4 regions of the Streptomyces sp. NPDC051684 genome follow, and region 2 is predicted to be linked to each of the others. Evidence: riboswitches for the same ligand, from Rfam matches in the RefSeq annotation. Region 2 holds a riboswitch; each other region holds the start of a gene.
The links. Region 2 has a riboswitch for cyclic di-AMP ahead of ACIA8D_RS01325 (NlpC/P60 family protein). Riboswitches for the same ligand answer to the same signal wherever they lie in the genome.

Region 1 (7,122 bases), on a different contig from region 2:
GAACGAACCCGAGGCGCACGACCACCGCACCCCCGCCGAAGACGCCGCCGGCCGCGTCGTCCTGCTCACCACCAGCCACCGGGTCGCCCCCGGCCTCCTGTCCTGGCAGGCGTGGCAGACCCTGCGCGCGGCCGACGAGGTGCTGTGCGCCGACGCCGCGCACCCCCAGCTGCCGTACGTGAAGGACGCGGGCGTCCAGGTCACGATCGCCTCGCCCACCGCCCGCGAGCTCGTCGACCGCTGCGCCGACGGCGGGCGCACCCTCGTCTTCCTCGCCACCGCCGAGGGCGACCGGCAGCTCACCGACGGCCTGGCGCGCCTCGCCGGCTCGGGCCGCGAACAGATGCCGAACCTGGAACTGCTCCCCGGCTCCTACGACCTGCCCGGCGCCCGCCTCCTCGACCTCGTCCAGGTCATGGACCGCATCCGCCGCGAATGCCCCTGGTCGAAGCAGCGCACCCACGAGGACCTCGCCAAGTACGCCATCGAGGAGGCGTACGAACTGGTCGAGGCCATCGAGACCGACGACCGCGACGAACTGCGCGAGGAGCTCGGCGACGTACTCCTCCAGGTCGTCTTCCACGCACGGATCGCCGAGGAGGCCTCCGGCGAGGACGAGCCGTTCTCCATCGACGACGTGGCGGGCGGCATCGTCGACAAGCTCATCCACCGCCACCCGCACGTCTTCGGCGACGAGAGCGCGACCACCCCGGAGGAGGTCCGGGAGATCTGGCTCCGCAAGAAGGGCGAGTCCAAGCGCCGCGACTCCGTCACCGACGGCGTCCCCGTCGGCCAGCCCGGTCTCGCCCTCGCCGCCAAGCTCGGCTCGCGCGTACGCACGGCGGGCCTGGACGTCCCGGTCCCCACCGGCGAGGGCATCGGCTACGAACTCCTCGCCCTCGCCCTGCGCGCCGAGGCCGAGGGCACCGACCCGGAGGCGGCACTCAGAGCCGCCGCCCGCGCCTACCGGGACGCGGTACGAACCACCGAAGGGCTCACCGCCCCATAGGGCCGGTTACGGTCAGGTGGTGACCGAGAGCCCCACCCCCTCCAGCGCCCCCGAACTCTTCAGCTGGGAGTTCGCCAGCAACCCCTACCCCTCCTACGCCTGGCTGCGCGAGCACGCCCCCGTGCACCGCACCACGCTGCCGAGCGGCGTCGAGGCCTGGCTGGTCACCCGGTACGCGGACGCCCGCCAGGCGCTCGCCGACCAACGGCTCAGCAAGAACGCGGACCACCACGACGAGCCGGGCCACGCCAAGGGCAGGACCGGCATCCCCGGCGAACGCCAGGCCGAGCTGACGACCCACCTCCTCAACATCGACCCGCCGGACCACACCCGCCTGCGCCGCCTCGTCTCGAAGGCCTTCACCCCCCGCCGCGTCGCCGAATTCGCGCCACGCGTCCAGCAGTTGACGGACGACCTCATCGACGCCTTCGAGGCGAAGGGCGAGGCCGACCTCATCCACGACTTCGCCTTCCCGCTCCCCATCTACGCCATCTGCGACCTCCTCGGCGTCCCCCGCGAGGACCAGGACGACTTCCGCGAGTGGGCGGGCATGATGATCCGCCACGGCGGGGGACCGCGCGGCGGGGTGGGACGCGCGGTGAAGCGGATCCGCGCCTATCTGGTGGACCTCATCCACCGCAAGCGCGGCGACCTCACCGACGACCTGATCTCCGACCTGATCCGCGCCTCCGACCACGGCGAACACCTCACGGAGAACGAGGTGGCGGCGATGTGCTTCGTGCTGCTCTTCGCCGGGTTCGAGACCACGGTCAACCTCATCGGCAACGGCACGTACGCCCTGCTCACCCACCCCGAACAGCGCGAGCGCCTGCAGAAGTCGATCGCGGTGGGGGAGCGGGACCTGCTGGAGACCGGGATCGAGGAACTGCTGCGCTTCGACGGGCCGGTGGAGATGGCCACCTGGCGGTTCGCCAGGGAGCCGCTGACCATCGGCGGCCAGGAGATCGGCGTCGGCGACCCGGTTCTCGTCGTGCTCGCCGCCGCCGACCGAGACCCGGCGCGCTTCACCGAGCCCGACACCCTCGACCTCTCCCGCCGCGACAACCAGCACCTCGGCTACGGACACGGCATCCACTACTGCCTCGGCGCCCCGCTCGCGCGCCTGGAGGGGCAGGCCGCTCTCGGCACGCTCCTGACGCGCCTCCCGGACCTGCGACTTGCGGTGGAACCGACCGATTTGCGGTGGCGTGGCGGGCTCATTATGCGTGGACTGCGCACGCTGCCGGTGGAGTTCACCCCGCGTCAGAACCCGGCCGGAACTGACGGGGCGTCAACAATGTGACTTTCACGTGATCTACGCTGCATCGACTTGTGACAGGCGTTCGAGTGCCGCTACGTTCACGGATCATCGCGACACATGCACAACCCGCACCACTTGCACCACCCGTCGCGCGTAGCAGCATCAGTCTCGCGAAAGGCAAACGCATGCTCTCCGGGAACGGTCGTCACCGTCGCCCCCGTCAGGCCCCTGCTCTCGTCGTCGCCGCCGGAGTCACCGGCAGCGCCATCGCGATCCCGCTGTTCGCCGCGAGCGGCGCGAGTGCCGCGACCACGCAGGCGTGGGACAAGCTCGCCGAGTGCGAGAGCGGTGGGCAGTGGAGCCTGGACGCCGGTAACGGCTACTACGGCGGCCTCCAGTTCACGCAGGAGAGATGGGAGGAGTACGGGGGGCTCGACTACGCCCCGCGTGCCGACCAGGCCAGCCGCTCGCAGCAGATAGCCGTCGCCGAGAAGGTTCTCGGCGACAAGGGGCCGAGCGCCTGGCCGATGTGCTCGCTCACCTCGGACCTCACCAAGGACGACGGCTCGGCGGACGTCGACCCGGGCGTGTCCGCGTCACCGTCGGCGCAGCCTTCCGAGTCGTCCGACTCCGGTGACGACGACAAGTCGTCGGGCGAGGGCGCAGATGGCGGCGCCGACAAGGCGGGCTCCGCGGACGCCACGGATCCGGCCGACTCCACCGAGTCCAGCGATTCCGCCGAATCCGCCGAATCCGCCGATTCGGGAGACAAGGGTCACGACGAGTCCGCGGGCTCCGACTCCTCGGACCGCCCGACGGCGGACGAGACGAGCGATACCTCCGGTAACAAGGGGGCGGAGTCGTCGAGCCCGTCAAGTGACAAGTCCCACGCGCCTTCTGACGGCACCCCCGCCGGGACGGCCTCCCCGTCCGCCCGGCCCTCCGGCGACACGTCCGGCCGCCACCGCGGCGACCGCGCCGACGACGACGGTTCCGACTCCCGTAAGGGGGCGGGGCGGCACGCCTCACGCGACGACAAGCGCGCCGGCGACACGTACGAGGTGCACGCCGGCGACAACCTCTGGGACATCGCGAAGACCCAGGACGTGCACGGCGGATGGGACGCGCTCTATGAGCGGAACAAGGAGACGGTCGGTACCGACCCAGACCTCATCCTTCCTGGTCAGAGCCTGGATCTTGGGGACGGATCGGACAAAAGGTAGCGGGGGTTCGGGGCGGTTGAAGGGGCTTTGTCCGATGTCGATCGAGTGAGACATGGGTCTCAAAGCCCCTGATCGACTTTGAAATCGGACGGATCGACCGCTTACGTTCGTGACCGCTCGCTTCAGCGGGCCCCGATGGACGTCACGCCGAATCCTGCCAACGTCCGTACGGGAACAGTCGACGCGTAAGCGCCGTAGGCAGGAGCGGGGGACCCAGGTAAGCCGCCCTTCCGGGAGACCGGACGGGCTTGGGGTTAAGCAGCGCACAAGGATGCGTCTGCCGGACACTCACTGGTCCGAACCCGACAGCTCACCTCGCAGGCGTCGGTGAGGAGACATCTCCATGCTGTTTTCCGGCAAGAACAAGCACCGCCGCCCGTCCAAGGCCGTCCGCGTCGCCACGCTCGGCGGTGTCGCCGCTGCCGCCGTCGCCGTGCCGCTGATGGGTGCCACCTCGGCCTCCGCCGCCACCACGTCCGAGTGGGACCAGGTCGCGCAGTGCGAGTCCGGCGGCAACTGGTCCACCAACACCGGCAACGGTTTCTACGGCGGTCTGCAGTTCTCGTCCTCCACCTGGTCCGCCTACGGCGGCGACCAGTACGCCTCCACCGCCGACCAGGCGTCCAAGGCGCAGCAGATAGCCGTCGGCGAGAAGGTTCTCGCCTCCCAGGGCAGCGGTGCCTGGCCGAACTGCGGCTCGGGCCTGTCCTCCACCCCGAACGAGGGTGGCGGTGACGACTCGTCGCAGCAGCAGGCTCCGAAGCAGGAGACCCAGCAGCGTGCCGACCGCTCCGAGCAGCGTCAGCAGCCGCAGCAGCAGGAGGCCCCCAAGCAGGAGGCCCCGAAGCAGGAGGCCCCGAAGCAGGACACCGTCACCACCCCGACCGGTAACAAGGTCGAGAAGGGCGACGGCGAGTACAAGGTCAAGTCCGGCGACACCCTCAGCAAGATCGCCGAGGCGCACGGCACGACCTGGCAGCAGGTGTTCGAGAAGAACAAGGACATCGTCAAGGACGCCAACCTGATCTACCCGGGTCAGCAGCTGCACCTCAGCTAAGACGTCCGGCCCCGCGCAGGGGCCCGGTCCGCCCAGGACCCCCAGGCACGGACTCGGCATCGGCGGACGCCGAGTCCCGCCGCCCTCCCCGTCCCCACGGGCCGCTCACTTCGGCGACCCCCGCCCCGGCACAGCCGGGGCGGGGGTCGCTGTTTTTGTTCCGTTAAGGAACATTTCGCTAACGGCGTTGTCCACGAGGCGGGCGTTCGGATGGCCGATGCCCGGGAGCCGGTTAGGCTCAGGGGGGCGGGATCCGTTGTCCGACGGCCGCCCGCCAAGCTTCGTCACATCCCAGAAGGAGATGCTCGTGCCGTCCATCGACGTCGTCGTAGCCCGGGAAATCCTGGACTCCCGAGGCAACCCCACGGTCGAGGTCGAGGTCGGCCTCGACGACGGGAGCACCGGCCGTGCTGCCGTCCCGTCCGGCGCCTCCACCGGTGCCTTCGAGGCCATCGAACTCCGCGACGGTGACCCGAACCGTTACCAGGGCAAGGGCGTCGAGAAGGCCGTCCTCGCCGTCATCGAGCAGATCGGCCCGGAGCTCGTCGGCTACGACGCCACCGAGCAGCGCCTGATCGACCAGGCGATGTTCGACCTGGACGCGACCGACAACAAGGGCTCGCTCGGCGCCAACGCCATCCTCGGTGTCTCGCTCGCCGTCGCGCACGCCGCTTCCGAGGCGTCCGACCTGCCGCTCTTCCGCTACCTGGGCGGCCCGAACGCGCACCTTCTCCCGGTGCCGATGATGAACATCCTGAACGGCGGGTCCCACGCGGACTCCAACGTCGACATCCAGGAGTTCATGATCGCCCCGATCGGCGCGGAGTCCTTCTCCGAGGCCCTGCGCTGGGGCGCCGAGGTCTACCACACGCTGAAGAAGGTCCTGAAGAGCAAGGGCCTGGCCACCGGCCTGGGCGACGAGGGCGGCTTCGCCCCGAACCTGGGCTCGAACCGTGAGGCCCTGGACCTGATCCTCGAGGCCATCAAGGAAGCCGGCTACGTTCCCGGCCAGCAGATCGCCCTCGCCCTCGACGTCGCCGCCTCCGAGTTCTACAAGGACGGCAAGTACCAGTTCGAGGGCAAGGAGCGCTCCGCCGCCGAGATGACGGAGTACTACGAGGAGCTCGTCTCCGCGTACCCGCTCGTCTCCATCGAGGACCCGCTGTACGAGGACGACTGGGCCGGCTGGAACGTCATCACCGAGAAGCTGGGCGACAAGGTCCAGCTCGTCGGCGACGACCTCTTCGTCACCAACCCGGAGCGCCTGGCCCGCGGCATCGAGGAGAACTCGGCGAACGCCCTGCTCGTGAAGGTGAACCAGATCGGTTCGCTGACCGAGACCCTGGACGCCGTCGAGCTGGCCCAGCGCAACGGCTTCAAGTGCATGATGTCCCACCGCTCCGGCGAGACCGAGGACGTCACCATCGCCGACCTGGCCGTCGCCACGAACTGCGGCCAGATCAAGACCGGCGCCCCGGCCCGCTCCGAGCGCGTCGCCAAGTACAACCAGCTGCTGCGCATCGAGGAGATCCTGGACGACGCGGCGGTCTACGCCGGTCGCTCGGCCTTCCCGCGCTTCAAGGGCTGACCACCCCTGACGCTGTAGATACGTACGTCCCCGCACTCGGTCCCGTACCGTGTGCGGGGACGTACGCACGTGAGCGGGGAGGCGGGAGCAGAGGCGATGCCCGGAAAGGTACGGGACAGGGACTCCAGAGATCGCTTCTCGACGGCCACCCGCCTGCGTGTGCTGGGCGAGCAGACCGCCGAGCGCGTCTACCGCTCGCAGAACAAGCGGCAGGCCCGCCGCTCCCGGCTCACCGGCCGCGCGGCCCTGCTGGCCCTCGTCCTGTGCACCCTCGTGGTCGCGCTCGCGTACCCGATAAGGCAGTACGTCTCGCAGCGCGGCGAGATCGAGGACCTGCGGCGCCAGCAGCAGGAGGCCAAGGAGCGGGTCGACAGGCTGCGCGACCAGAAGGCCCGCTGGCAGGACGACGCGTTCGCCGAGCAGCGGATCCGGGAGCGCCTGCACATGGTGATGCCGGGCGAGACCGGTTACGTGGTGCCGAGCGAGCGCACCGCCGCCGAGCGCGCCGAGCAGGGCGCGGAGGACCGCCCCTGGTACTCCAACGTCTGGGACGGCGTCGACAAGGCCGACCAGGCGGACAATTGACAAAGACTGAAGGAAACACCCGAGCGATGGAAACTCCCCCGCCGCAGACCGAGCCCACCACGCCCACGGACGCCGACATCCAGGCGTTCAAGGAGCAGCTGGGGCGCCCGCCGCGCGGCCTGCGCGCCATCGCGCACCGCTGCCCCTGCGGCAACCCGGACGTGGTCGAGACGGCCCCGCGTCTGGAGGACGGCACCCCGTTCCCGACGACGTACTACCTCACGTGTCCGCGTGCGGCGTCGGCGATCGGCACGCTCGAGGCCAACGGCGTGATGAAGGAGATGACGGAGCGGCTCCAGACCGACCCGGAGCTGGCCCGGCAGTACCGTGCGGCCCACGAGGACTACATCGCCCGCCGCGACGCCATCGAGGTCCTGGAGGGCTTCCCGAGCGCCGGTG
Region 2 (7,122 bases):
GCGGCTCCCGCGCGGACGGCCTGCGGAAGCTCAAGGTGCCGACGCTCGTGATCCACGGCCTGGACGACACACTGATCGACCCCAGTGGCGGCCGCCGCACCGCGGAACTGGTGCCCGGAGCCGAACTCCTGCTGCTGCCCGACATGGGCCACGACCGCCCCCGCGAGCTGTGGCCGGAGATCGTCGGGGCACTGGCGGCGCACACCGCCTGACGGCGCGGCTCACGCCACCCGCGTCGCCCCCGCGAACGGCATCTCGTCGATCGGGGCCACCCGCACCGGTGCGCTCGGGTTCGGGGCGTGGATCATCTTGCCGCCTCCGATGTAGAGGCCCACGTGGCTGATCGAGGAGTAGAAGAAGACCAGGTCGCCGGGTTGGAGCTGGGACTTCGGGACCCGCTGTCCGGCGTCGATCTGGCTGTAGGTGGTCCGGGGGATCGAGACCCCCGCCGCCTTGTACGCGGCCTGCGTCAGGCCCGAGCAGTCGAAGGCGGAGGGACCGGTGGCGCCCCATACGTAGGGGCTGCCAAGGGCGCCGTAGGCGAAGGAGATCGCGGCCTTGGCGCGGGAGTTGGGGGCCTGGGAGAGGTCGGCGCGCTCCGCGGAGCGTGAGGCGTGCCCGCTCTGTGCGGCGGAAGAGGTGCGCTCTTCGGGGGTGAGGCGGTCGAGGAGGCGGCGGGCCTCCGAGAGTTTTCGCTTCACCTTCTTCTTGTTGTCCGCCAGCTCCGCCTTCTTGGCGCGCAGTTCGGAGAGCGTGCCGTCGGCGTCGCCGCGCAGCTGGTCGATCTCGCGGAGTTCGCCCTGTACGCGGGTGACCGCGGCGGCCTGCCGCGCGCCGATGCGCTCCGTGAGCGAGGCCTTGTCGAGATAGGCGTCGGGGGAGGAGGAAAGGAGCAGCTGGACCGACGGGTCCACGCCTCCCGTGCGGTATTGGGAGGCCGCCACCGAACCCAGCTTCGCGCGCTCGGAGTTGAGGGACTCGGTGCGCCGGGACGCCTCGTCCTGGAGGGCGTCCACCTTCTTGCGCGCGCCGTCCGCCTGCTCCTTCGCGCCGTTGTACTTCTGGGTGGCGACCTCCGCCTCCTGGTACAGCCGGTCGACCTTCGCCTTCACCTGGGCGGGGCTGAACTCAGGCTCCGCGTGCGCCGCCCCGCCGTCGAGGGCGGTGACGCCGGCCGCGGAGGCGAGGGCGAGGGTGGCCGCGGTGCGGGCCCTGCCGGCGCTGAGCGGACGCGGTCGGGGCTTGCGGTGTGCTGCCGGCACAAGGTCCTCCTCTGGGGGCCGCCCGCGAACCGCACGAGCCCCGGTCGCGCGTCCGGCGGCGGCCCGCACAGGGGGAGCGGGTCGCCGCCGGACCTTTCTCGGCGGTGGTGTCCGACTGCCGCCCCTGGCCCGGGCGGCGGTGGGGAGCCGGTCACCTGAGCAAGGACGCTAAACCTCCGCGTAACGGGTTGGTGGCTGATTGTTCGCAACTGGCCCATTTGTTACGGGTGGTGGCAGAGGGTGACCGCTGGGCCTCCGAAGTGGTCCGAAACGGGCCCAAGTAGGCTCCGGCCCCATGGACGTACTCATCAACCTCTTCGTCGGTCTGCACATCATCGGCATCGCCTCGCTGCTCGGCGGCTTCCTCACGCAGATGTCGGCGATGAAGGAGGGCACGGCCCGCTTCAACAAGGCGATGCTGCACGGCGCCCTGACCATGCTGGTGACCGGTGTCGCCCTGGTCGGCCTCAACCAGGCCGACGGCAGCACCGTCAACAACATCAAGATCGGCGTGAAGCTCGCCATCCTGATCGTGATCCTCGGCATCGTCTATGTGAAGCGGGACGAGGAGAAGGCGGAGAAGGGCCTGTTCGCGACGGTCGGCGCGCTCACCGTCGCGAACATCTTCATTGCGGTGCTCTGGACCTGATCACTGGCGTCATCGGCAGCGCCGGCCGGGCTCAGGCAGGCCGCACCACGCTGTGGATCGACGACGTGCCGTCGTAGTAGATCGACTCCTCGCGCACGACCGCGCCCGGCTTCGGCGCGTGGACCATCATGCCGTCGCCCATGTATAGGCCGACGTGGCTGATGTCGTCGTAGAAGAACACCAGGTCACCGGGTTGGATGTCGGAGAGCGGCACCGTCTTGCCGATCTCGACCTGGTCCCAGGTCGTGCGCGGCAGCGAGATCCCCGCGGACTTCCACGCCGCCGCCGTCAGACCCGAGCAGTCGTACGAGTCCGGTCCCGTGGCACCCCACACGTACGGCTTGCCCTCCTGCGCCTTGGCGAACGCGAGCGCCTGCGCGGCCTTCGTCGCGTACGAGGCGTCCGAGGAACCGGACGAGGATCCGGAAGAGGAACCGGAGGACGAGCCGGACGACTGCTCCTGCTCCCTCGCCCGCTCGGCCGCCTTCCGCTTCGCGTCCTCCGCGGCCTTCTGCTTGGCGGCCAGCTCCGCCGCCTTCTTGCGGGCGGCCTCCTCCTTGGCCTTCTCGATCGCCGCGAGCCGCGCCTTCTCCTCGGCGGTCAGCTTGGACAGCAGCTGCCGCGCATCGGAGAGCTTCGTCTGCACGGTCTCCTTCGTGGACCTCAGCTCCGTCTGCGAGTCGGTGAGGTCCTCAAGGCTCGACTGCGCCTCGGTGCGCTTCTTCGCGGTCTCGCGCGTCTGCTTCTGATAGTCGTCGATCGACTTCTTCTGCTCGTCGGTCAGCCGGCTCATCAGCTGGCGCTGCGAGAAGTAGTCCTCCGGGTCGTCCGCGAGGAACATGGTCGCGGTGTCGCTCACACTGCCCGAGCGGTACTGCTCAGCGGCGTATCTGCCGAGCTTCTGGCGGGCCGTGTTCATGTCCTCCGTGCGCTGCGCGACATCGTCGAGGAGCTTGTCGACCTGCTGTTTCTTGGCGTCGGTCCGTTCCTTCGCCCCGTTGTACTTCTGGGTGGCGACCTCGGCCTGCCGGTAGAGGGTGTCGACCTTCTTCTGCACCTCTTCGAGGCGCGGCTTGGACGACGGCTGCGCGGGCGCGGCCTGTGCGGTCTGCGAGAGCAGGGCCACGGAGGTGAGGGCGGCGGTGGTGATGCCGACCGCGGGGGTCGTGCGGAGGCCGCCCGTCATCCGGGACCGGCTGCGGGGCTTGCGGTGCGACGCCAAGGCAGGCGACTCCTTCCGTCGTCCGCCTACCGGGTTAGCTGTCGGGTTCGGGCGTGGTGCGCGGAAGGCTGCCCTACGGTCGGCTGACCGATTCACCCCAAGGTCGGTTGGGTCCCCGGTTCCCTGCCTCGCGGCGTACGGGACTCGGCGGGGGCTTCCCGTTCGCCGCGACATTCGCGGACGGGGGGACGGGCTGCCCGGCTGCACCGTAGCCAACTCGTGTGGCTGCTGTGAAGGTTGATGTTCGATATGCCCGATACATTTTCGTGATCTGCCCTCCGGCGGGCTCTTGGAGTTCCGAAGGCAGCCACAGGTTGTCAGTGGGGCGGCCTAGACTCGTAGAGCGATGAGCAGCCTCTTTGACGACAGCTTCCTGACCGGCCTCCAGAAGGGCGCGCCCGGCTCTCCGAGCGGTGAGCAGGAACCCCCGCCGCCGCCTCCGGACCCCGAGTACGACGACGGGGCCCCGGAGCCGATGCCGGACGGGCTGTTCGGCGTGCCCCCGGAGCGGGACGCGTACTACCGGGACGGCGCCCCGCGCCCCGTCCTCGACTCGGCGACCCTCCTGGAGGGGCTGAACGAGAACCAGCAGGCGGCCGTCGTGCACGGCGGCACTCCGCTGCTCATCGTCGCGGGCGCCGGCTCCGGCAAGACCCGCGTCCTCACGCACCGCATCGCGTACCTGCTCGCCGAGCGCGGCGTGCACCCCGGCCAGATCCTCGCGATCACGTTCACGAACAAGGCCGCGGGCGAGATGAAGGAGCGTGTCGAGGACCTGGTGGGCCCGCGGGCGAACGCGATGTGGGTCTCCACCTTCCACAGCGCGTGCGTGCGCATCCTGCGCCGCGAGTCGAAGAAGCTCGGCTTCACGTCCTCCTTCTCGATCTACGACGCCGCCGACAGCAAGCGGCTCATGGCGCTCGTCTGCCGCGACCTGGACCTGGACCCGAAGAAGTTCCCGCCGAAGTCCTTCAGCGCCAAGATCAGCAACCTCAAGAACGAGCTGATCGACGAGGAGGACTTCGCCGCGACCGCCGCCGACGGCTTCGAGAAGACCCTCGCCCAGGCCTACGCGATGTACCAGGCACGCCTGCGCGAGGCGAACGCGCTGGACTTCGACGACCTGATCATGACGACGGTCAACCTGCTGCGCGCGTTCCCGGACGTCGCCGAGCACTACCGCCGCCGCTTCCGCCACGTCCTCGTCGACGAGTACCAGGACACCAACCACGCGCAGTACGCGCTGGTGCGCGAGTTGGTCGGTCCCGCCGAGGGCGAGGGCGCCGACCCGGCCGAGCTGTGCGTCGTGGGTGACGCGGACCAGTCGATCTACGCCTTCCGCGGCGCCACGATCCGCAACATCCTCGACTTCGAGGACGACTACCCCAACGCGAAGACGATCCTGCTGGAGCAGAACTACCGCTCCACGCAGACCATCCTCAGCGCGGCGAACGCGGTGATCGAGCGCAACGAATCGCGCCGCCCGAAGAACCTGTGGACCAACGAGGGCCCCGGCGCCCAGATCACCGGCTACGTCGCGGACACCGAGCACGACGAGGCGCAGTTCATCGCCGACGAGATCGACCGGCTCACCGACGCGGGCGACGCGCTCGCGGGCGACGTCGCGGTCTTCTACCGGACGAACGCGCAGTCCCGTGTCTTCGAAGAGATCTTCATCCGCACCGGCCTGCCCTACAAGGTCGTCGGCGGCGTCCGCTTCTACGAGCGCAAGGAAGTCAGGGACGTCCTGGCCTACCTGCGGGTGCTCTCCAACCCCGAGGACTCGGTGCCGCTGCGCCGCATCCTCAACGTGCCCAAGCGCGGCATCGGCGACCGCGCCGAAGCGATGATCGACGCGCTCTCCCAGCGCGAGAAGATCTCCTTCCCGCAGGCGCTGCGCCGCGTCGACGAGGCGTACGGGATGGCGGCCCGCTCGGCGAACGCCGTGAAGCGGTTCAACACGCTGATGGAGGACCTCCGCACGATCGTGGAGTCGGGCGCCGGCCCGGCCACGGTCCTCGAGGCGATCCTGGAGCGCACCGGATACCTCGCCGAACTGCAGGCCTCCACCGACCCGCAGGACGAGACCCGGATCGAGAACCTTCAGGAACTCGCCGCCGTGGCGCTGGAGTTCGAGCAGGAGTCCGCCGCGGGCGAGGAGACGGCGGAGGGCGAGACCGCGACGAGTGGCGGAGGGCTCTCCGACTTCCTGGAGCGCGTCGCCCTCGTCGCCGACTCCGACCAGATCCCTGACGACGAGGAGAACAGCGACGGCGTCATCACGCTGATGACGCTGCACACCGCCAAGGGCCTGGAGTTCCCCGTCGTCTTCCTGACGGGTCTTGAGGACGGCGTCTTCCCGCACATGCGCTCCCTCGGCCAGGCCAAGGAGCTGGAGGAGGAGCGCCGCCTCGCGTACGTGGGCATCACCCGCGCGCGCCAGCGCCTCTATCTGACCCGTGCCTCGATGCGCAGCGCCTGGGGGCAGCCCTCGTACAACCCGCCGTCCCGGTTCCTGGAGGAGATCCCGGCCGGGCACCTGGACTGGAAGCGCACCGGCCCGTCCACGCCCGCGGCCTCGACCAAGAGCATCGGTGGCGGCATCGCGGCATCCCTGTCGTCCTCGCGCTCCCGCACGGGCTCGACGCCGGCCTTCGCCACGAGCCGGGCGAACTCCAAGCCGGTGGTGGCCCTCGCCGTCGGCGACCGCGTCACGCACGACCAGTTCGGGCTCGGCACGGTGGTGGGCGTGTCGGGCACGGGCGACAAGGCGGAGGCGTCGATCGACTTCGGCGACCCCAAGCCGAAGCGCCTGCTGCTGCGGTACGCGCCGGTCGAGAAGCTGTAGCCGTCCTACGGACGTCGTAGCCGCCCCACAGGGGTGGGGCGGCGGGCGGCTCAGTTCGGGTCGAGGCCGTGGCCGCGCAGCCACGGCAGCGGGTCGATCGCCGCGCTCCCGCCGGGGTGCACCTCGAAGTGCAGGTGCGGGCCGGTCGAGTTGCCGGAGTTCCCGGACCGCGCGATCACGTCACCGGCCTTCACCGGACCGTTCATCACGGTGTGCGAGGACAGGTGGCAGTACCAGGTCTCCGTGCCGTCCTTGGCCGTGACTATGGCCATGTTCCCGTAGGCGCTGTTCCACTGCGTCTTCACGGTGCCGTCCGTCGCGGCCATCACCGGAGTCCCGTACGAGACGGGGAAGTCGATGCCGGAGTGCTGGGACATCCAGTTGACGCCGGCCTGCCCGAAGAAGGCGCTCAGCCCGTGCTGCTTCACCGGCAGCACGAACTTGGGCCGCGCCGCCTCCTTGCGCGCGGCCTCCTCGGCGGCCTGCTTCCGCGCCGCCTCCTGCTTCGCCCTGAGGTCGATCCGCTCCTGCGTGCGGCTCGCCCGGTCGGCGAAGTCGCCGGCGTCGGCGGACAGGTCCTTCAGCTGCGAGTCCAGCTTGTTGTTGGCGACGGCCGGCTTCACGGCCTGCGCCTCCGAAGCGGCCGCGGCCTGCGTCTCCTTGCCGTCGTCCTCGCTGCCGCCGCCGACGCTCGCCGCGGCGATCCCGGCGACGCCGACCACACAGACCGACGGCACGACGACGGTGACGAGCGCGGACCGCTTGGCCGGACGGCGACGGCCGGCGCGACCGCGGGAGACGTTCTTCCCGGCCCTGCGCGTCGTGGGCTGCGGGGCCGCGGGGGCGGGTTCGGGCGTGGGATCGGGCTCGGGGGAGTGGTCGAGGTCGAGGACGGGCCCGTGCGCGTGGTCCGCTTCGGGGGCCTCCGTGACAGGCTCTGGCTCGGGCTGGACCTCGGTCTCCGCGGTGCCGACGGCGTCGGAGGCGTTCCACTGCGTGGCGTCGTACGCACCCGTGTCGTACGCGGTCGCACCGAAGACGGGGGACTGGAAGGTGTGCGTGAAGCCCTGGGTGTCGTGCGTGTCGTGCGTGCTGAAGCTCTGCGTCTCGAAGCCCTGCGCCTCGAAGTGCTGCGCCTCGA
Region 3 (7,122 bases), on a different contig from region 2:
CGCGCTGTCCGGGCACCCAGGAAAGGCCGACGCCATCGCCGTCCTGGCCAAGGACGGCACCGACACGGGCGCCCTGTCCGCCGCCGTGGGCAAGGCGCTCGACGGCTCCGGCGCACAGGTGCTCACCGGCGACGACCGCGGCGCGGTCGAGGACCACGGCCTGGCCTACGCCAAGGAGATGCTCACCGCGCTCGGCGGCTCCTTCGGCGGGATCGCCACGCTGGTGGCCGTGTTCACCGCGGCCGGCACGGTCGCCCTCTCGGTCGGCCAGCGCACCCGCGAGTTCGCGCTGCTGCGTGCCGTCGGCGCCACCCCGCGGCAGATCCGCCGGGCGGTCGCCGCCGAGGCGCTGCTCGTCGCGCCGCTCGCCGGGGTGCTCGGGTGCCTGCCGGGGATCGGGCTCGCCCACTGGTGGTTCGGGCAACTGAAGGACCGTGGGGCCGTCCCGCAGGCGGTCGAGTTGCACGTCTCGTGGATCCCGCTGGTCGCCGCCGTCGGGACGGGGCTGCTCACGGCGCTCGGTGCGGGCTGGATCGCAGGGCGCAGGCCCGCGAGGATCAAGCCGGGGCAGGCGCTCGCCGAGGCCTCGGTGGAGCGGCTGCGACCGGGTGTCATCCGCACCGTGCTCGGCCTGGCGGCCCTGGGCGGCGGCTCGGCGCTCGCCGGGGTCGCGGCCTCGACCGGCGGCGCCGACGCGGCGAACGCCTCCCTCGGCGTCGTGATGCTCTTCATGCTCGCGGTGGCTCTGCTGGGCCCGCTGGTGGCCCGGCTGTGCGCGGCGCTGTTCGGCCTGCTGCTGCACGGTGGCGGCGCCTCCGCCTCGCTGGCGGCCGCCAACTCCCGGACGAACTCCCGCCGGTTGGCCTCCGCGATCACGCCGATCGTGCTGGCGATGGCCTTCGCCTCGACGCTGGTGTTCATGCACACGAGCGAGAGCAGGGTCTCCGCCGAGCAGCTGCGTGCGGGTGTCACGGCGGACCACGTCGTCACCAACCCGGCGGGCCTGCCCGCGGGCGCCGCGGACCGGGCCGCCCGCGCCGCCGGCGTCGACGCGGCGGTGAGCCTGCTGGATACGCAGGTGCTCGTGCCGATCGACTCGGGCGGCGAGACGTCGTTGCAGGCGACGGCGACGCAGGGCATCTCGGGCTCCGGCGCCGAGCTCGCCAAGGTGCAGGACCTGGATGTGCGCGGCGGCAGCCTGGACCGGGTGGGTGCGGGCCGCATCGCCATCGACAGGACCCTCGCCACGGCGGCGGAGGTGAAGGTCGGCGACAAGCTGCCGCTCTACCTCCCCGACGGCACGAAGGCCCGACCGGAAGTCGCCGCGGTCTACGGCCGGGGCCTCGGACTGCCGGCGGTGACCATGGACCGGGCGTCCCTGACCGGACACGTCACCTCGGGCTTCGACAGCACGCTGCTGGTGCGCGGTGGCGACGCCGGACCGCTCGCCGCGCTTGGGCAGGTCACCGACGCCTCGGGCTACGCGGTCGCGCGGAGCGTGGACGACGAACTGGGCGCCTGGTCCAACTACATGATGGCCGCGGTCCTGGGCGGCTTCGCGGCCGTCGCCGCGGTCAACACGCTGGTGATGACGGTCCTGGATCGCCGTCGCGAACTGACCGTGCTGCGCCTCGTCGGCTCCACACGCCGCCAGGTGCTGCGGATGCTGCGCTGGGAGAGCCTGCTGGTGTCGGCGGCGGGAGTGGTGCTGGGCACCACCATCGCGCTGATCACGCTGACGCCGATGATGCGCGGCCTGACGGGGGAGTCCCCGTACATACCGCCGCTGCTGTACGGCACGTTCGCCGGGGGCGCGGTGTGCCTCGGCCTGCTCGCCGTGACCCTCCCGGCCCGGGCGGCACTGCGCGACGGGGGTGACGTCGGGTCCTGGTAGGCGGGGTGGTGCCGGGCGGAGCGTGACGCCCGGCACCGTGTGACGTTCGCCGGTCACCAGCACCGTGTGACGTTCGACGGTCACGGTCACCGGCACCGTGGGACGCCCGGCGGTCAGTCCAGAAGGCGCTCGCGCAGCCGCTCGCGCGTCGCCGCGGTGAGCTTGAGGCCCTCTTCGAGGTAGCGGTCCGTGGATCCCCACTGCTCGTCGATGGTTTCGAGGCCGGCGTTCAGGTACTCGATGCGGGCGTCGAAGAGCGGGCTGAGCAGCTCCATGACCTCGGGGGAGTAGGCGTCCTTCGCGGTGGCGGAGCGGCGCACGTCGTAGCGGCGGTGCTTCTCGTTCGACTTGAGGTAGTCCGCCTCGATGGCGTCGCGCTCCACGCCGACCGCGAGCAGCGTCACCGCGATCGACAGGCCCGCGCGGTCCTTGCCGGCCGCGCAGTGCATCAGCGCGGGAAGGCTGTCCTCGGCGAGGGAGTGCAGCACGCGGCTGTGCTCGGCGGTGCGCTCCTTGATCATGGTGCGGTAGGAGTCGACGAGGCGGTTCGCCGCGCGGCCCTCGGAGAGGATCTGGCGCAGCTGCTCGATGTCGCCGTCGCGGACCATGGTCCAGAATTCGGCGCCGTCGGCCGGGTCGTTGAGCGGCAGGTTGAGATTGCGGACGCCGGGGAGCTCGACGTCGGCGCCCTCCAGCCTCTGGTCCGCGGCGTTGCGGAAGTCGAAGACCGTGTGCAGGCCGAGCGAGGAGAGGAAGGTCGAGTCCTCGGCCGTGGCATGGGCGAGGTGACCGCTGCGGAACAGCACGCCCTGGCGCACGCGCCGGCCGTCCACGGTGGGCAGGCCGCCCACGTCTCGGAAGTTGCGCACTCCGGTCAGCTCGGGCTCGGTGGACGGTGCGTGCTGCGTCACAGGGGCTCCTCCCAATCGGTGCACCGGCGTTGGGTCACCGGTGGGCGCGCTCCTGACGATACGACATCGGTTCCACAGGCAACCATCTGTCCGATTTGCCCACTTCTGTGTCAACTGTGCATGAATCGAAGGGGCTTGTGGGAGTGTGCGTGACCGGCCTCATGTTCGTGACGCTGTGTGGCGGGCGGCCCGGAATGCCTCCCCAGTAATCCCCGAAGGTATGGCGTTGGTAAAGCGGAGAATGTCGACGCAGGGTTACACAGGGAAGCCTCAGAAACCCAAGGAATTGCCACCGCAAGTGAATTCGGCAGTTGTCGCCGTCATTGCGGTTCGCCTACGGTCACCAATCAATCCGGTCGGAACGCCTAGTCCTGCCGCCGCCCGGATTCCTTTCGACTACCCGTCACGGCAGGAGCGGGGGACCCACACGCAAGACGCCGCGTAGGGGATTTCCCGAAGCGGCTTGGGGTGAAGCCGTGCCCGTACCCCGGGCGCGGCCGGGCATCTCCAGCCCGAACCCGACAGCTCACCTCGTAGGCGACGGAGAGGAAATTCAGCATGCCCGCAAAGGGAAAGCACCGCCTTTCGACCTCCCGCCGCATCGCCCGGGTCGCCGCCGTCGCCTCCGCCGGCGGAGCGGCCATCGTGCTGCCGCTGATGGGCGCCAGTGGCGCGCAGGCCGCGACGTCCGGCGCCACCGCCGACACCACGACGTACACCGTCAAGGCCGGTGACACGCTCTCGAAGATCGCCAAGGCGCAGGACGTCGACGGCGGCTGGAAGAAGCTGTACGAGGACAACAAGGACGCGGTCGGCTCCAACGCGGACCACCTCAAGATCGGCGTCAAGCTCACCCTCGGCGCCGCGGCCGAGGGCGACTCCGCCGCCAAGCCCGCCGCCACGCAGGCGAGCGCCAAGACGACCGCCTCCGGCGACTACGTGGCGCCGGTCGACGGCGCCAAGGGCAACGGCTACGGCAACTCCGGCTCCATGTGGTCCAGCGGCAGCCACACCGGCGCCGACTACTCGGTGTCCACCGGCACCTCCGTGAAGTCGATCGCCGACGGCACCGTCGTCTCGACCGGCTCGGGTGGCGCGTACGGCAACGAGGTCGTCATTGAGCACGCCGACGGCCACTTCTCCCAGTACGGCCACCTGTCCTCGATCGGCGTCGCCCAGGGCGACACCGTGACGGCCGGCCAGGAGATCGCCAAGTCCGGCGCGACCGGCAACGTCACCGGCCCGCACCTGCACTTCGAGATCCGCACGACCGCGGACTACGGCTCGGACATCGACCCGATCGCGTACCTGAGTGAGCACGGTGTGAGCGCCTGAGGCGACGTGAGCACGTGAGGTGAGCGCGTGATGCGGTAGCGGCTCGTCGGCCCGTTCCGATGCGGCGCCCGGGGTTCTCTCCGGGCGCCGCATCGCGTTCGCGCGCTCAGAGGGTGCGGGTTGTGGAGTGCGGTCGTCCTGATCCGCAGCCCGCGCCGCCGGGCCGGGGTGGCCCGGCGGCGGTCACCCGGACTGTTCCCGCGCGTCTCCTGCGGGAGCCGACGCGGGCATGCGCCAGGCCAGGACCGCACCGACCGCGAGCCCGGTGGCCGCCAGTGCGGTGGCGACGAGGAACGGGTCGAGGGAGTGCAGGCCCGGAGCGAACCCGATCCCGACGCAGACGGCCACCCCGCTCGCGCCGCCCAGCTGGTCCGCCGCGCGTTGGACGCCCGAGGCGATCCCGGCGTCGTCCTCGCTGACGCCGCTGACGGCGAGGTATTGCAGCCCTACGAGGCCGACTCCCATCCCGGCCGCGATCAGGAGCATGGCCGGGATCATCGCGGGGCCGTTGGCCCGCAGCGCCGCGACGAGGGCGGTGGCGGCCATCGCGGCCGCGGTGAAGCCGAGGCCGGCGAGCACGCACGCGCGTGCGCCCCAGCGGCCCAGCAGGCGCGGCACGAGCACCGAGAAGGTGATCAGGGAAACGGCCAGCGGCAGCATGGTCAGGCCCGCGCCGAGCGGGCCGATGCCCAGTCGTTCCTGCAAGTAGAACGTGAACAGCAGGAACGAGGTCGACAGCGCCCCGCTGAGCAGCATCGTGGTCAGGTTGGCCACCACCCGCGTGCGATGGGCGAAGAAGCGCAGCGGCAGCAGCGGATTGTGCGAGCGCGCCTCGACGCGCACGAATCCGACCCCGGCGGCCACCGCCCCCGCCAGCGCCCCGAACACCGCCCACGCGGGCGTTCCCGGTTCACCGGCCTGGACGACTCCGAGGGTGAACAGCAACGGGCAGGCGGTCAGCAGCAGCGCACCGCCAAGGTCCAGCGCCGGAGCCGCCTTGGCCGCCACGGGCCGGTCCCCCTCGACCAGGAAGAGGGTTGCCAGCAGCACGGTCAGGACGAACGGGACCGAGATCAGGAAGATCCAACGCCACCCCAAGTGGGCGGTGACGATCCCGGACAGGACGAATCCGATCACCAGGCCGCAGCTCGCCACCGCCGCCCACACGCCCAAGGCCCGCGACCGCCGCGGGCCTTCGGGGAACATCAGGACGATGGTGGCCATCGCGGCCGGCAGCGCGACGGCCTCGCCGACCCCTTGCAGCAGCCGCGCGACCACCAGCCAGCCGAAGGTGGGCGCCAGCCCGGCCAGCAGCGACGCGGCACCGAACAGGCCGGCGCAGAGCAGCAGCACGCGTCGCCGCCCGAGCAGGTCGGCGAGCCGGCCACCCAGCATCAACACCCCGCCGCCGGTGACCGTGTAGCCGACCACGACCCAGGTCAGGGTGTGCCCGTCGACGTCGAAGGCGGCGCCGATCGAGGGCAGGGCGATGTTGACCACGGTCACGTCGACCGCGATGAAGAACTGCAGCATGGACAGCGCGCACAGCACCAGCCATGCGCGCGCCGGGGACGGGCCGTGCCCGCGTGAAGAAGGAAGGATGCCTGGAAGCATCAGGTGCTCCGTTGCTCAGAGAAGGCTCCGAGCAGCACAAACGTGCCGCTCCGGTCTGATCACGAAGCGGCTGGGCGCCCAGGAGGAGTGTGAGTCGAACGCCCCGCCGCTAGCGGGACGTCCCGGTCACCGCGGCACAAGCGGCCGCGCACGAAGCAGCAGACATGCAAGGAACGTTAACAGGCGCATGCGCGGCCACTTATTCCCCAAGCGGCGAGTGGGCTTTCTCACCACGCGTCAACCCCTACCTACGATGGCGTAGGTCACTTTTCACCAGCGAAAATACGTGAGTGGCACACGAATCGAGAGCACTCGCGGACTCACTCAACGGCACGATCCGCTCCTACGCGGCCATCGGGGACAGTTTCACCGAGGGCGTCGGCGACCCCGGTCCCGACGGGAAGTTCGCGGGCTGGGCCGACCGGCTCGCCGTCCTCCTGGACGACCGCGTCCCCGAGGACACCTTCAAGTACGCGAACCTGGCCGTGCGCGGCAAGCTCATCGACCAGATCGTCGCGGACCAGGTCCCGAAGGCGGTCGAGCTCGCTCCCGACCTCGTGACCCTGGTCGCCGGCGGCAACGACATCATCCGCCCCGGCACCGATCCCGACGACGTGGCCGAGCGTTTCGAGAGGGCCGTCGCCAAGCTCGCCGACGCGGCGGGCACCGTCATGGTGGCCACCGGGTTCGACACCCGTGACGTGGCCGTGCTCAAGCATCTGCGCGGCAAGATCGCCACGTACAACATGCATGTGCGGGCGATCGCCGACCGCTACGGCTGCCCGGTGCTCGACCTGTGGTCGCTGAAGTCGGTCCAGGACCGCAGGGCATGGGACGAGGACCGCCTGCACCTGTCGCCCGAGGGGCACACGCGGGTGGCGCTGCGCGCCGGTCAGGCGCTCGGCATCGAGGTGCCGGCCGACCCCGAGCAGGCGTGGCCGCTGCTGCCTCCGCGCGGCACGTTCGAGGTGCGGCGCGACGACATCCACTGGGCGCGCGAGTTCCTGGTGCCGTGGATCGGGCGCCGGCTGCGCGGCGAGTCCTCCGGTGACCGCGTGCAGGCCAAGGGCTTCATCGACCCGCACGCGGTGAAGGCCCACCTGGAGGCGGCGTCCTGACGCCCGCCCCTTCGGCGGTACGGGGGCGCTGACGGGTTATCGTCAGCGCCCCGCGCCCGTCAACTCCGCGCGCTCAAGGCCCAGTTCGCGGGCGAGTGCCTCGTCCACCCACTCCTGCATGCGCGCCCGCGACACCGTGCCCGGCTTGGCGCGCCCGTCGTCGTAGGTCGTCATCTGCACGGCGAGCCCGTCCAACAGTGCCGTGATCCGCAGCGCCGTCCCCATCGGATCGGGGCAGGCGAACTCGTCC
Region 4 (7,122 bases), on a different contig from region 2:
GTCAGCAGCGTCTTGAGGAGGCACCATACCCCGTCCGTCCGGCCGCTACGTCCTGCCCGAGTTCACCGAGCACACCAGCTCGGGCAGCCGCACCCTCGACCCGTATTCGAAGCTTCTGGAAGAGCGCATCGTCCTCCTCGGGACGCCGATCGACGACGTCTCGGCGAACGATGTGATGGCACAGTTCATGCACCTCGAGTACCTGGCGCCCGACCAGGACATCTCCCTGTACATCAACTCCCCGGGCGGCTCGTTCAGCGCGATGACCGCGCTCTACGACACCATGCAGTTCGTCGGCTGCGACGTCGCGACGACCTGCCTGGGGCAGTGCTCGTCCGTGGCCGCGGTACTGCTCGCGGCGGGGACACCCGGCAAGCGGATGACGCTGCCCGGCGCGCGCGTGGTGCTCGACCAGCCCTCGCTGCCCGAGCCGGCCCAGGGACAGCCGAGCGACCTGGAGATCTACGCGAGCGAACTCACGCGCATGCGCGACCAGTTGGAGGAGCTGCTCGCCCGGCACAGCGGGCGCACCAAGGAGCAGGTCGGCGCGGACATCGAGCGGGACACCGTCCTGACGGCCGAACAGGCCCTGGAGTACGGACTGGTGGACCACGTCGTCGAGAGCCGTACCGCCACCCTGCGCTCCCCCGGCACGAGGTGATCGGCCGATGTATCCACCCGAACCGCCGCCGCTGCCCGCGATGACCCGCGCCGAGTGCGAGCTCGTGGACCGCTATCTGGAGGTGGTCGACCTCATCGCGCGGATCAACCCGGCCCGGGGCGACGACACCTACAGCGGCCTGCGCGCGGCGCAGGCGCTGGTGAGCCGGGCCGTCGAGCTGCGGGACGCGCTGAACCTGATGCACCAGAGGGGCGAGAGCCGGGTGCACGCGAGCACGCTGGCGCGGGCACTGCGCGTCCTGGACGGGGAGCGGCGCACCAACCGGGTCACACTGCCGTCAGAACCGGTCAGTTGAATTCACTTGAAGCCAATTGAAGTCAGGTGAAGCCGTCGACCGCTCACCGGGCTTCCCGAACCGTCGAGCCGCAACCCAAACGACCCAGATGGGGTACCCCGTACGGCCTAGCCTCCGGTACGCGGATGAGCCCGGCAAAGTTGCGTACGAGCCGTAGGCAACCGCCGGAATATGGCGTTCCGCCGCTGGTGCGGGGCTCGTCGGGTCTCGGCGGGCAGGGGCGAAAGGCGCAGCGTCCACCTGAACGGGTCAAGGGTGACGAGCCTCACTTACCGCCGGTTCGACTCGGATTTCGCCTCGGCCGTGCGTGAAGATCCGTTGCGACGACAAGCCCCCGCCGCCGCGGCGGGGCGGTCCGCACGGACGCCGAGTCCTGCCGCCGTGCGGATGCCAGGTCGACAGGAGTGCATCGGCAGGAGTGGAGGACCCGAGCACGACGGGCCACCGCCGCGCCTCGTCAGAGGCCGCGCCGGACGGCCCTTGGGGTGAAGCCGCGGTACGCGGCCGGGCAACTTCGCCACCCGAACCCGACAGGTCATCCTTCACAGGCGGTTGACGAAGGGTTGCGCATGACTGCGCTGAATCGTGTTCCGTCGCTGCTGACCCGGGCGGGCACCGCTTCCGCCCTCTCCATCGCCGTCGCCGGCGCGGGGCTCATGGTCCCCGGCGCCGCGTCCGAAGCATCAGCGGCAACGGCATCCGTCAAGGCACTGCAGGTCGCCGCGTCCAAGAAGGGTGCACCGTACAAGTGGGGCGCCGCGGGGCCGCACCGGTTCGACTGCTCGGGCCTCACGCTCTACTCGTTCAAGCGGGCGGGCAAGAAGCTGCCGCGCACCGCGGCCCAGCAGTACAACAAGACCAAGCACATCTCCAGGTCTCATCGCACACCTGGAGACCTGGTGTTCTTCCGCTCCGGCCGCAGCATCTACCACGTCGGCATCTACGCCGGAAAAGGCCGCATCTGGCACTCCCCGAAGACCGGTTCCGTGGTCCGTCTGGAGCGGATCTGGACGAACAGCGTGTCGTACGGCCGGGTGCGGTGAACCCCTGCGCTCGCGCTTGAGCGGACCGCGAGCGGATACTCGTAGGGGATGCATGAGCGCAACGAGACGCCTCTGGAACGCGCCGATCGGAACTTCGGAGAGCTCCTCCAAGAGCTCCGGGTCACCCAGACCGGCGTGCAGTTCCTGTTCGCGTTCCTGCTGACGCTCGCGTTCACCCCCCGCTTCCCGTCGCTCGACACGGTCCAACGGACCACGTACGTCACGACGTTGCTCCTCACGGTCATCGCGGCCGCGCTGTTCACGGCGCCGGCCGCGGTGCACCGGGTGCTGTTCCAGCTGGGTGCGAAGCGGCGGATCGTACGGGTGTCCTCGCGGCTCGCGGCGTACGGGATGGCGGCGCTCGTGCTCGCGCTGAGCGGGTCCGTGCTGCTCGTGGTCGATGTGACGGTCGGCAGGGCCGGCGGGATCGCGGCCGGCGCCGGCGCGTTCTGCGTCTGTGTGGGGCTGTGGGGACTGCTCCCGTGGCTGATGCGGCGCGCGCTCCTCAAGCGGGACGACTGACCGGGGCCACCCACGGCAGTGTGATCCACACCGTCTTGCCGCCCTCCGGGGTCGGGCGCACCGTCAGGGTGCCGCCGCACTCCGCGGTGAGACAGCGGATGATGACCATCCCCCGCCCGTTGTCCTGCTGGACCGCGGCCGGCAGCCGCTTGGGATAGCGGGGGTGACTGTCGGTGACACCGATGCGCAGCCGCTCGTCGCGGTCCAGCTCCACGTCGACGGTGAACGTGGGGGACTGCCCGAGGGTGTGCTGCACCGCGTTCGTCGCGAGTTCGGACACGATCAGGCGGACGGTGTCCGCCGCGTCCGTCCCCGACGCCATGCCCCACTCCGCGAGGACGGAGGCGACATACCTGCGGGCGGCCGAGACCGAGGCGGGATCGCTCGGCAGCGTGACGGATGCTTCCTGGTGGTCTGCCATGGCGACGTGTCCCTTTCCCGCCGAGGTGGCTCGTCCGGCCTCGCGGATCGCTCGCGCGCGGGCCCCGGCAACTGCTTCGCGCCAGATTGCCACTTGGACGTCCCACTGTGGTGCCGATCCCCCAAGATATGCATATATCTGTCGCTCGATGCGGTGAACTCTGCGACGGTGGACCGTATTTGGGCCGAGGCACGCTGTGTCCTCTACCGTCGGCTCAGACACGCGTCCCGTGCGGCCGGGAGGGAGTCCGGCCGGGTGACGCGAGGAGCCCGAGGAGTCCTCCATGAAATACGGTCCCGCGGTACGCCGCCGCAAGCTCGGTGCCGAATTGCGGACGCTGCGCGTCCAGGCCGGCCTCACGAGCGGGGAGGCGGCCAGGCTCGTCGGCTGGCACCAGTCGAAGGTGAGCAGGATCGAGACAGGGCGCAGTGGCGTGAAGCCTTCGGACGTGCTGCGGCTGCTCGACGCCTTCGAGGCCAGCGATCCCCGGACCCGCGAGCTGCTGGTCGCGCTGGCCGGCGGCGACGAGGCGGGCGGGCACCACTGGTGGCACGCGTACCGCGGTCTGCTGCCGCCCGCGTACCGCGATTTCATCAGCCTCGAGTCACAGGCGTGCCGCATCAGGACTCTGGAGACGAGTGTCGTACCGGGGCTCCTGCAGACGCCCGAGTACGCGCACGCGGTGACATGTTCGGTGCTGAACGGGGCACCGGACCGACACATCGACGCGTTGGTGGAGGTGCGGCTCGCGCGCCAGGACGTGCTGCGCGCCGAGCCGCCGCTGCGGCTCACCGCCGTGCTCGACGAGGCCGTGCTGCGCCGCGAGGTGGGCGGGAGCGGCGTGCTGCGACGGCAGTTGACACATCTGACCGAGGCGGCGTCGATGCCGCATGTCCGGATCCAGGTGCTTCCGTTCTCGTCCGGAGGCCATATCGGCCTGACGGGACCTTTCGTTGTGTTCTCTTTTCCGAACACATCTGATCTGGATGTGGTTGTTCTCGACCATTTGACGAGTAGCCTCTACCTCGAACGGAAAGAAGACCTCAAGGCGTACACGGACGCCTTCGACGCTCTTCTGCTCCATGCCAGGTCACCCGAGGATTCACTGGAATTCATCGCAAAGATTGCCGGGTAAGCGAGGACGCCGACACCTCGTCGTGCGCCGGCACCGCGTGAGGAGGCACCATGACCATTGCGTGCAGTACGTCGCTGAGGGGCGTCCGATGGCGGCGCAGCAGCCGCAGCACGGGCGCCAACAACTGCGTGGAGACAGCGCCGTTGAGGACGAGCGTGACGACCGGACTGCTGGCCGTCCGGGACTCCAAGCACACGGCGGGCCCCGCGCTCCTGTTCACGTCCGAGACCTGGCGGAGCTTCGTCAACTCCCTGCGGTAGCAGCCCCGTTCGGGACAGTGCGGCTGATCACCCGGACGGCCTCGGCGACCTCGGTCTCCGTGAGGTCGGCGCGGGCGGTCAGCCGCAGCCGCGCGATGCCGTCAGGCACGGACGGCGGCCGGAAGCACCCCACCGAGAGCCCCGCGTCCCGGCAGTCGGCCGCCCAGCGGACGGCCGCGTCGGGCGAGGGAGCGCGCACGGAGACGACCGCGGCGTCGGGCCGTCCCGCCAACAGGCCCTCGCCCAGCAGCAGTTGATGCAGCGACGTCGCCACGTGTCGTGCACGCGCGGCGCGTTCGGGCTCGCGGCGCAGCAGTCGCAGCGCCGCGAGGGCCGAGCCGCAGGCGGCCGGAGCGAGGCCCGTGTCGAAGATGAACGTGCGGGCCGCGTTGACGAGATGGTCGATGACGTGGGCCGGACCGAGGACCGCGCCGCCCTGACTGCCCAGCGACTTGGACAGGGTGACGCTGACGACGGTGTCCGCCGCGCCCGCGAGGCCCGCCGCGTGCGGGACGCCGCGTCCACCCGGCCCCACGACACCGAGCCCGTGCGCGTCGTCGATGATCAACCCCGCACCGAACTCCCGTGCCACTTGCGCGAGTTCGACGACGGGCGCCCGGTCGCCGTCCACCGAGAACACCGAGTCGGTGACGACGACGGCCGGCCCGTCATGTGTGCCGAGCGCCTTGCGGACGGCTTCCGGGTCCGCGTGCGGAGCCACGTGGGTGGCACCCCGGGCGAGCCGGCAGCCGTCGATCAGCGAGGCGTGGTTGCCCGCGTCCGACACGATCAGTGAGGCGCCCGGGGCGAGCGCGGTGACGGCGGCGAGGTTGGCGGCGTACCCCGAGGAGAACACGAGGGCCGCCTCGAAACCGCAGAACTCGGCGAGTTCCCGCTCAAGGCGGGCGTGCAGCTCGGTGCTGCCCGTCACCAGGCGGGACCCGGTGGCCCCGCCGCCCCACCGGCGCGCGGCGTCGGCCGCACCCTCGACGACCTCGGGGTGCCGGGCGAGGCCCAGATAGTCGTTGCTCGCGAGGTCGAGCACCGGGCTGTCCGCGGGGCGCGGGCGCAGGGTGCGGACGAGTCCCGCGGCCTCGCGGGCGCGCCGCTCGGCTCCGATCCAGCCGAACGCGGGTGTGTGGGGCGTGGCCATGTGTCCCTCTGCGAGTCCGGCAACGGGTGAGCGCTGCTTTGTAGGTAATGCACAGACACTAGCGGCCGCGCCACTCGGGCAGGGTGTGGCAATACCCACACGACGTACGCCGTCCTTTGTAGAGAGTCTCCTTTCCCCGAGGGCACGGGATAGGTAAGGATCAGGGCCCATGGACCTGCTGAACACGCTGGTGGACAAGGGGCTTCGGCGCGAACTGCCGAGCCGTGAAGAGGCGCTCGCGGTACTCGCGACGTCCGACGACGAACTGCTCGACGTGGTGGCCGCGGCCGGCAAGGTGCGCCGCCATTGGTTCGGGCGGCGGGTGAAACTCAACTATCTGGTGAACCTCAAGTCGGGTCTGTGCCCGGAGGACTGCTCGTACTGCTCGCAGCGCCTGGGGTCGAAGGCGGAGATCCTCAAGTACACCTGGCTGAAGCCCGACGAGGCGTCGAAGGCGGCGGCCGCCGGGGTCGCGGGCGGCGCCAAGCGGGTGTGTCTGGTGGCAAGCGGGCGCGGCCCCACGGACAAGGACGTGGACCGGGTCGCGCGCACCATCGATGCGATCAAGTCCGAGAACGAGGGCGTGGAGATCTGCGCCTGCCTCGGCCTGCTCGACGAGGGGCAGGCGGAACGGCTGCGCGGCGCGGGGGCGGACGCGTACAACCACAACCTCAACACCTCCGAGGCGACGTACGGCGACATCACGACGACGCACACGTACGCGGACCGCGTCGACACCGTGAACAAGGCGCACGAGGCGGGCCTGTCGGCCTGCTCCGGTCTGATCGCGGGGATGGGCGAGCGCGACGAGGACCCGGTCGATGTCGTCTACGGGCTGCGCGAACTCGACCCCGATTCGGTGCCGGTGAACTTCCTGATCCCGTTCGAGGGGACGCCGCTGGCCAAGGAGTGGAACCTGACGCCGCAGCGGTGTCTGCGGATCCTGGCCATGGTGCGGTTCGTGTGCCCGGACGTGGAGGTGCGGATCGCGGGCGGCCGCGAGGTGCACCTGCGCTCGATGCAGCCGCTCGCGCTGCACATCGCCAACTCCATCTTCCTGGGCGACTACTTGACCAGCGAGGGCCAGGCGGGGAAGACCGACCTGGACATGATCGCGGACGCCGGTTTCGAGGTCGAGGGCACGGAGCAGGTGACGCTGCCCGAGCACCGGGCCGCGGGCGGCTGCGGTTCGACGTGTGCGCCCGCACCGGAGACCGGGACCGACGGCGAGGCCGCCGCCGACACCGAGGGGGCGCGGACCGATCTCGTCGCCGTACGTCGCCGGGGCGCGGGAACGGATCTGGCGCCCAATGCCTGAGCTGAACGTGGCCGAACTGCTCGACCTGGACCGGCGGCACGTCTGGCACCCGTACGGTCCGATGCCCGGCACGCAGACGCCCCTGGTCGTCGAGTCGGCGGCCGGGGTCCGGCTGCGGGTCGCGGACCACGGCGAACTGGTGGACGGGATGTCGTCGTGGTGGTCGGCGATCCACGGCTACGGCCATCCGGTGCTCGACGAGGCGGCGCGCGGCCAGTTGGGACGGATGAGCCATGTGATGTTCGGCGGCCTGACGCACGAGCCGGCGGTACGGCTCGTGGAGCGCCTCGTCG

Region 1: it holds a riboswitch for cyclic di-AMP, as region 2 does, so the genes downstream of both, ACIA8D_RS31505 (transglycosylase family protein) here and ACIA8D_RS01325 (NlpC/P60 family protein) in region 2, are expected to answer to the same signal.
Region 3: it holds a riboswitch for cyclic di-AMP, as region 2 does, so the genes downstream of both, ACIA8D_RS31155 (M23 family metallopeptidase) here and ACIA8D_RS01325 (NlpC/P60 family protein) in region 2, are expected to answer to the same signal.
Region 4: it holds a riboswitch for cyclic di-AMP, as region 2 does, so the genes downstream of both, ACIA8D_RS26210 (C40 family peptidase) here and ACIA8D_RS01325 (NlpC/P60 family protein) in region 2, are expected to answer to the same signal.

What each region holds. Positions count from the first base shown of each region.
Region 1 covers NZ_JBITCS010000032.1:69,026-76,147, reverse strand. The annotation lists gene ACIA8D_RS31520 (nucleoside triphosphate pyrophosphohydrolase) at 1-1,009, shown strand, start outside; gene ACIA8D_RS31515 (cytochrome P450) at 1,029-2,312, shown strand; gene ACIA8D_RS31510 (transglycosylase family protein) at 2,456-3,493, shown strand; cyclic di-AMP (ydaO/yuaA leader) riboswitch at 3,674-3,832, shown strand; gene ACIA8D_RS31505 (transglycosylase family protein) at 3,837-4,550, shown strand; gene eno (phosphopyruvate hydratase) at 4,858-6,138, shown strand; gene ACIA8D_RS31495 (septum formation initiator family protein) at 6,235-6,723, shown strand; gene ACIA8D_RS31490 (DUF501 domain-containing protein) at 6,750-7,122, shown strand, end outside.
Region 2 covers NZ_JBITCS010000001.1:276,874-283,995, reverse strand. The annotation lists gene ACIA8D_RS01340 (alpha/beta fold hydrolase) at 1-212, shown strand, start outside; gene ACIA8D_RS01335 (NlpC/P60 family protein) at 222-1,262, opposite strand; gene ACIA8D_RS01330 (hypothetical protein) at 1,558-1,911, shown strand; gene ACIA8D_RS01325 (NlpC/P60 family protein) at 1,943-3,133, opposite strand; cyclic di-AMP (ydaO/yuaA leader) riboswitch at 3,141-3,293, opposite strand; gene pcrA (DNA helicase PcrA) at 3,480-5,981, shown strand; gene ACIA8D_RS01315 (M23 family metallopeptidase) at 6,032-7,122, opposite strand, start outside.
Region 3 covers NZ_JBITCS010000031.1:94,661-101,782, forward strand. The annotation lists gene ACIA8D_RS31145 (ABC transporter permease) at 1-1,894, shown strand, start outside; gene ACIA8D_RS31150 (tyrosine-protein phosphatase) at 2,008-2,805, opposite strand; cyclic di-AMP (ydaO/yuaA leader) riboswitch at 3,189-3,360, shown strand; gene ACIA8D_RS31155 (M23 family metallopeptidase) at 3,364-4,140, shown strand; gene ACIA8D_RS31160 (MFS transporter) at 4,324-5,679, opposite strand; gene ACIA8D_RS31165 (SGNH/GDSL hydrolase family protein) at 6,090-6,872, shown strand; gene ACIA8D_RS31170 (TetR/AcrR family transcriptional regulator) at 6,915-7,122, opposite strand, start outside.
Region 4 covers NZ_JBITCS010000023.1:29,762-36,883, reverse strand. The annotation lists gene ACIA8D_RS26220 (ATP-dependent Clp protease proteolytic subunit) at 26-661, shown strand; gene ACIA8D_RS26215 (hypothetical protein) at 669-977, shown strand; cyclic di-AMP (ydaO/yuaA leader) riboswitch at 1,332-1,543, shown strand; gene ACIA8D_RS26210 (C40 family peptidase) at 1,547-2,020, shown strand; gene ACIA8D_RS26205 (DUF6328 family protein) at 2,069-2,542, shown strand; gene ACIA8D_RS26200 (ATP-binding protein) at 2,526-2,963, opposite strand; gene ACIA8D_RS26195 (helix-turn-helix domain-containing protein) at 3,247-4,098, shown strand; gene ACIA8D_RS26190 (DUF397 domain-containing protein) at 4,149-4,358, shown strand; gene ACIA8D_RS26185 (8-amino-7-oxononanoate synthase) at 4,342-5,511, opposite strand; gene bioB (biotin synthase BioB) at 5,681-6,829, shown strand; gene ACIA8D_RS26175 (adenosylmethionine--8-amino-7-oxononanoate transaminase) at 6,822-7,122, shown strand, end outside.